One region of the Pseudazoarcus sp. NS20 genome, then DNA from elsewhere that is predicted to be linked to it. Evidence: riboswitches for the same ligand, from Rfam matches in the RefSeq annotation. Region 1 holds a riboswitch; the other holds the start of a gene.
The links. A riboswitch is a leader RNA that binds a small molecule or an ion and turns the genes downstream of it on or off. The one in region 1 is predicted to bind thiamine pyrophosphate.
Positions count from the first base shown of each region.

Region 1 (3,416 bases):
GGTGGCCGCAGCCGAACAGGAAGAGGTTGATGTGCATCATGGTCACGGCCTCAGTTCTTCACCAGCCCGCCATCCACCACCAGATTCTGACCGGTGACGGCACGCGACCACGGCGACGCGAAGAACAGCACGGCGTCGGCGAATTCTTCAGGCGTGGTGACGCGGCGCAGCGGCGTGCTGGCGGCAATCAGGTCGAACACCGCTTCCGGCGTGGCGGCCGAGGCATCGGTGGTGCGCAGCAGGCCGCCGGACACCATGTTCACGGTGATGCCGTCCGGCCCCAGATCTTGCGACAGCGTACGCGTGAGCGACAGCAGCGCGGCCTTGGCTGCGGTGTAGTCGTGGTACGGCACCACCGGGTTCTGGAACAGGTTGGTGCCGATGTTGATGATGCGGCCAAAGCCCGCTTCGCGCATGCCGGGCAGCGCGATTTGCGTGGAGTTGAGCGCGCCGCGCACCACGCCCTGCATCTGCTGGGCAACGCTCTCCCAACGCAGTGCGTCGGCGTGCTCGCGCGCATCGCCGTTGAACTGGAAGGCGGGCAAGGCGTTGTTCACCACGGTGGTTACCGGCTGGCCGAAATGCGCGCGGGCGCGCTCGAGCATTTCGCGTACGGCGGCCGGATCGCACACGTCGGCCTGAATGGCGAGCGCCTGGCCGGGCGCAGTGCTGGCCACGTCATTGGCCGCGCTGGCGCTGTTCAGGTAATTGACGACAACTTTTGCGCCCTGCGCCAGAAACGCGCGCGCAATGTGCGCACCCAGGCCGCGACCGGCGCCGGTGACGAGAACGAGTTGTTGAGCGAGAGGGGCAGATTGGCTGGACATGCGTTTCCCTTGTTCGAAGCTGGCAAAGGACGCGCACGAGCCGGTGCGGGGGACATCCCTTCGCCAGTATGAGCTGGATCAGGTTCGACGGGTGTGATCTCAGCCCCGCGTGTGGCGGGACACCCCGTGTCGAAAGGCAAAACCTTAGCATGGATTGGCATGCCGGCGGGCGCAGAACCCGGTCCCGACATGCTTCCCTCACGCACGCCCGCAATGGTCGACACGGCCTTTTGCCGTCATTGCGAGCGCAGCGCGGCAATCTGCTGAGTGTGCAAGTGTGCAGACGCTGCGAGATTGCTTCGTCGCTGCGCTTCTCGCAATGACGGGATTTTGGCGTTGCGGGTTTGGGGGGCCTGGGGGCGGGCGCCATGGGTGGGATGGCGTTACGGCTACGCTGCGTCGGTTTGGCATGAATGGACGCTGTAGTTTGCGGACGAACAATCCAGTCCCAGCGTGCCATCCTCGGGCACGCCCCGCGACGCCGGCACGGCCTTTGGCCGTCATTGCGAGCGTAGCGCGGCAATCTGCTGAGTGTGCAGCCTGCAGACGCTGCGAGATTGCTTCGTCGCTGCGCTTCTCGCAATGACGGGTAGAAACGCCCTGCCTTGCAGCTACGCACAGCCCTACCCAAGCCCATGTGCAATCGAACCGGCCCAGGCCGCACAAATTCCCGTGTCAAATCAACGGGAAGTGGCCTATACTCCGCGCCTTGATCCTGGGGGAGCCGCCTGCGGCTGAGAGATGGCGATAGCCATGACCCCGATACTTGATCCGGGTAATACCGGCGTAAGGAAGGATGCACCGTCCCCTCCGTGGGTGGGCTCCGTCCGTCGTTGCTTCTGGAGCCTCGCACCATGCTCAGCACTCAAGCCGCCATCGGGTGGCTCACTTTTTTCGCAGCGGCCTTCGCCATCGCCGGCATGGCCTACGCGCGCCGGTATCGCGGCAACCTCGAGGAGTACATCGTCGCCCGCAACAGCCAGGGCTCGGTGGCGACCATCATGACGCTGCTGGCCTCGTCGCTGGGCGCGTGGATTCTGTTTTCGCCCGCGCAGGCGGCCACTTGGGGCGGGCTGGCGGCGGTGATCGGCTATGCGCTCGGTTCGATGTCGCCGCGCATTGCGATGATTCCGCTGGGCAAGCGCATGCGCGAGTTGATGCCCAACGGCCATTCGCTCACCGAATTCCTGATCTTGCGCTATGGCCGGCCGATGTACTGGCTAACGCTGGCGATCATGGTGTTCTACATGTTCATCGCGCTTACCGCCGAGCTGACCGCCATAGGCAAGCTGGTGCAGTTGCTGGCGCCGGTGCCGCTGTGGGTGAGCGCGGCCATCGTGATGGTGGCGACGCTGATCTACACCACCTACGGCGGGCTGCGCGCCTCGATCTTCACCGACAAGATGCAGGTCATCATCATCATTCCGCTGGTGGCGGCGCTGATCGGCATCGGCTGGCAGGTCACCGGCGGCATCGGCCCGGTGACCGAGCGCCTGCAGGAGACGGCGCCGCGCCTGCTCGACCTGGGCGACTTCGCCGGCATCAAGGCCGGGCTGACCTTCTTCTTCGCCATCCTGCTCACCGGCATCTTTCACCAGGGCAACTGGCAGCGCATCTACTCGGCCAAAGATATTCCCTCGATGCGTCGCGGCTTTCTGCTGGGCGGCGTGCTGGTGGTGCCGTTCATCTTCATCATGGGTTTGTTCGGGCTGGCCTTCGTGGCGCTCACGCCGGGCGGGGATGACTCGGTGGCGCTGTTTGCCGTGATCCTGTCGGAAATTCCGATGTGGTTGGCGGTTGCGCTGATTCCGCTGGGCATTGCGCTGGTGATGTCCAGCGTGGATACCGGCATCAGCGCCATTTCCAGCATTGTCGCGGTGGACGTGAGCCGCGCCGTGCCCACGGCCACCCCGGCCAAGCTGATGCGCCTTGCGCGCTGGCTGGTGGTGCTGATGTCGATTCCCGCCTTGTTTGTGGCGGCGCAGGGCTACAGCGTGCTGTACCTCTTCCTGCTGGCCGATCTGCTGTGTGCGGCTGCAGCGTTTCCGGTGTTTTACGGGTTGTTCAGCCGCTCGCACGACGGCTTCTCGGCCATGGCCGGCACGCTGGCCGGGCTGGTGGCGGGCTTGGTGGTGTTTCCCATGCCGGGGGCGCCGATGACCTACCTGCTCGAATCCTTCCTGCTGGCGGCCGTGGTGCCGGTGGTGGTGATCTACGCGCTGCGCTTCGTACGCCGAGGTTCTGAGCCCTTCGAGCTGGAGTCGCTGTCGATGTCGACGCGCAAGCTGAGCGAAGAGAGCTTCTGAGCCTCAGACGGGCTGGCGATGCCGCCATGCCCGCCTTTTGGAGAGCATGTAAAACGGGCCCTGGTCGATACCTGGGCCCGTTTCGTTTGTGTGGTGCGTGATCAGTTGTAGGTCGCGTTGAGCCGTAGGCGAAATGCGACGGCAGCGCGGGTAGTGGGCGTGGGCGTCGCAATTCGCTGCGCTCATCGCGACCTACGGGTGCAACCTTGGGGACTGGGTGCAGCGATGCGGCCTGCTTTCTGACGCGGGCGTAGAAAAAGGGGCTCCGGCACATGCCGGAGCC
Region 1 covers NZ_BAAKIY010000004.1:400,207-403,622, forward strand. Annotated here, with positions in the region: gene AC6H0W_RS13690 (LLM class flavin-dependent oxidoreductase) at 1-40, opposite strand, end outside; gene AC6H0W_RS13695 (3-oxoacyl-ACP reductase) at 51-827, opposite strand; TPP riboswitch at 866-964, opposite strand; TPP riboswitch at 1,535-1,637, shown strand; gene AC6H0W_RS13700 (sodium:solute symporter family transporter) at 1,682-3,133, shown strand.

Region 2 (3,416 bases), on a different contig from region 1:
CTGGAGGCGCTGCAGGTTGAGGAGGCGCGGGCGGGGGCACAGCCGCGGCAGGCGGCACGACGGCCGGCGCTGCAGGCGCGGAAACGCCTGGCTCGGGCGCGGCGGGTGCCGGGCCGGCAACCGGCACCGGAGCGGCCGTTGCAACGGTCACCGGCTTCGCAGACGGCAATGTTTCGAGTGCGGCGGCGATGCGGTCGGCCTCGCCGGCCAGCGACACCAGATCGCTGCTGGACGGCGGCCGGCAGATCTCCCGCCACAGCCGATCATCCACCCCACCGCGAGCCACCGGACGCATGGTCTGATCACGCACCTCTTCCTCGCGCAGCACCACATTGCGCTCGTCGATGTAACGACGACGCACCGTGAGGAAGCCCCGATTCAGGCAATCAAAGCGGTTCAGCGCCAGCACCGCGGTGTAGCCGGCACGTTCGGCTTCCTCGGGCGCCATCACCATGCGCGCCCAGGCGATCTTGGTGCCCGCATCCGACGGAATCACGCTTGCCCGGTCCACCTGGATCTCCCGACTGCCGTCGCGCGAGATCGTCACCCAGTCGTCGTCGACGGCTGAGGCAGCAAGCGGCAAAGCCAGCGCTAACGCCGCAAAGGCACGGCCGAGGCAAGAGTGCATGTCGATTCGTCGGTGAATGAATTGGGTACCCGAGTGCTACAACGGCGCGAAGCGCGCATTTCTTTAACGCAACGCATGGATTCGAAAGATTCCGTGCGCACGAATTCATTCCTCGGATAGAATTCGCACCGTCATCGGGGAGTAGCCGCTTCCGCCCCGGCGGAAGGGACGCGTCAACATACTTGTCCATCGGACATGGCGCATTCAGCCCGAGGTGTCGCCTCCGCAGTTTTCAACTACTGCGAGCGCCCTCCAGCCTGGCAAGACCGCTGACCGACGCACTCCGCTGTTCGGGCCGGGAGCGCGCCGGTCATCGGTTAACGCTACGGCCCGGAGGACATCATGAATTTCCCTGACTTTCCGTTCGAAGCCTTTCTCGTTTCCACCGGCATCGTTGCGCTGGCCGAAATCGGCGACAAAACCCAACTGCTCGCCTTCATGCTCGCCGCTCGCTACCGGCGTGCCGCGCCCATCGTGCTCGGCATCTTCGTGGCGACGATCGCCAACCATGCCTTCGCGGGTGCCGTCGGCACCTGGCTCACCAGCGTCATCGGGCCGGACACGCTGCGCTGGATCCTCGGCATCGGCTTCATCGCGATGGCCATCTGGACGCTGATCCCCGACAAGCTCGACGACGCAGACGTGCAGGTCAAAAGCGGCCTCGGCATCTTCGGCACCACCCTGATCGCCTTCTTCCTCGCCGAAATGGGCGACAAGACGCAGGTCGCCACGGTTGCCCTCGCCGCGCAATACGAAGCTTTCGTGGCGGTCGTGGTGGGCACCACGCTGGGCATGATGATCGCCAACGTGCCCGCCGTACTGATCGGCGACCGACTGGCGCACCGCATGCCGACACGCCTGGTGCATGGCATAGCCGCCTGTCTTTTCGCGGTACTCGGCGTGATCGCACTGTCCGGCGTGTGGAGCAGCTGAGCTTCGCCGCGCAGCGGGCCGCCTGCGGTTGTCACGACGGGGCGGCTGCGCTAACCTGCGCAGCTTCGTTGGGGGTGCCCGCCGTCGCTGCGGCAGGCTGAGAAAATACCCTTGGAACCTGACCCGGTTAGCACCGGCGTAGGAAAACGCTCCATGCGCACCTGCACCTGTCGGCCCGGCAGCACCCCACAGACTGTCTCTAACCGGGGAGCGCGCTCATGAGCCGCAGCATTCCGAACGTAGTCAGCATCGCCGGCGTCGACCCCAGTGGTGGCGCCGGCGTGCTGGCCGACCTCAAGGCTTTCTCGGCGCTGGGCGCCTATGGCTGCGGCGTCATCGCCGCCTTGACCGCGCAGAACACGCAGGCCGTCACCGGCGTGCACACGCCGCCCGTCGACTTCCTCAAACTGCAGATCGACACGCTGTTTGCCGATGTCGCCATCCATGCCGTCAAGATCGGCATGCTCGGCACCGCCGACATCGTGCGCACCGTGGCCGACCGTCTGGAGCAGCACAAGGCGCCGTTCGTGGTGTGCGACCCGGTCATGGTGGCCAAGAGCGGCGACCACCTGCTGGCGCGCGAAGCCGTGGCGATGCTGCGCGAGGCACTGATGCCGCAGAGCTTCATGATCACGCCCAACCTACCCGAAGCCGGCGTGCTGCTCGAATGCAGTGAGCCCGATTCGTTGAAGAGCATGTATCGCGCCGCAGAACGCCTGCGCGACATGCTGCCGACTTCGTCCGAGCGCTGGGTGCTGCTCAAGGGTGGCCACCTGCCCGGCGGCGATCTGACCGATCTGCTGTTCAACGGCGACCGCATGATCGAACTGCAGGCGCAGCGCATCGAAACCAAGAATACGCATGGCACCGGCTGCACGCTGTCTTCCGCGATTGCCGCACTGCTGCCGCAGTCGGCTGACACCCTCGCGCCGGTGGAGAGCGCCGTGCGCGTGGCACGCGACTACCTGCTGCGCGGCATTGCCGCATCCGGCCAGCTCACGGTGGGCAGCGGACACGGCCCGGTGCATCACTTCCACGCATTGTGGCGCTGAGCACCCGAACCTGAGAGCACACTTGAAACGGGCTGCCTTGCGCAGCCCGTTTTGCTTCAGACACCGCCCTCTCAGGACGCCGTAAGCGCCATCACCACATCGGCGTACCACGCACAGTTGAGGCCCAGCGCCTCATCCAGCTCGGTGTCGCGCGAGCCCACATCGAGGCGTGCCGAGTGCACACCCAGCAACCGCCACGGCAGGCTTTGGCCCGCAGCGTCGGCATCCGGCTTGCGCATCACCACCGGCGCGCCGCTGGCGCCGCGGTGGGTGCGCGCATCGGTCAGGAAATAACCCTCACCCTGAAAGCGCAGGCCGAACGACGAGGCGATGCCGGCATGGCGCACCACGGGCAAGTGATGCAACGTGTCGTGGAAACCCAGCGGAAAACCCACCACCAGCACCGACGAGCCGACCTCGACGCGATCTTCGGGCTGCCACAGGTGCTCCGGCCCGAAGGCTTCCAGCACGGCGCTGGGCGGCAAGGCCGGGCGTTCGATCTCGATGACGGCCACGTCGATCTCGCCGGCCTCGTCCTCACCCTGGCGCCACAACGATGCGCCGTCCCGGTACAGCGGAATCGAGTATTGAACGGAATCCGCGACGTTGTCGGCATCCACATGAACTTCGATCTCGATGCGATCCGGCGCGTGCCCGCTCGGCCCGTCGAAGAACACGTGCCGGCTCGACACCAGAAACAAGCGCCCGTCGCGCTCGAAGAAAAAGCCGGTGGCGTTGGTCAGCGTAGTTGCACCGTTGAAGGTGAGGATGCGCGCGACGCTGAGCAGTATGGAATCGATCAT
Region 2 covers NZ_BAAKIY010000001.1:29,139-32,554, forward strand. Annotated here, with positions in the region: gene AC6H0W_RS00145 (carbonic anhydrase) at 1-628, opposite strand, end outside; yybP-ykoY riboswitch at 753-925, shown strand; gene AC6H0W_RS00150 (TMEM165/GDT1 family protein) at 971-1,561, shown strand; TPP riboswitch at 1,622-1,723, shown strand; gene thiD (bifunctional hydroxymethylpyrimidine kinase/phosphomethylpyrimidine kinase) at 1,780-2,613, shown strand; gene AC6H0W_RS00160 (S1 family peptidase) at 2,685-3,416, opposite strand.
Region 2: linked by a shared signal. The riboswitch ahead of thiD (bifunctional hydroxymethylpyrimidine kinase/phosphomethylpyrimidine kinase) and the one ahead of AC6H0W_RS13700 (sodium:solute symporter family transporter) in region 1 are both predicted to bind thiamine pyrophosphate.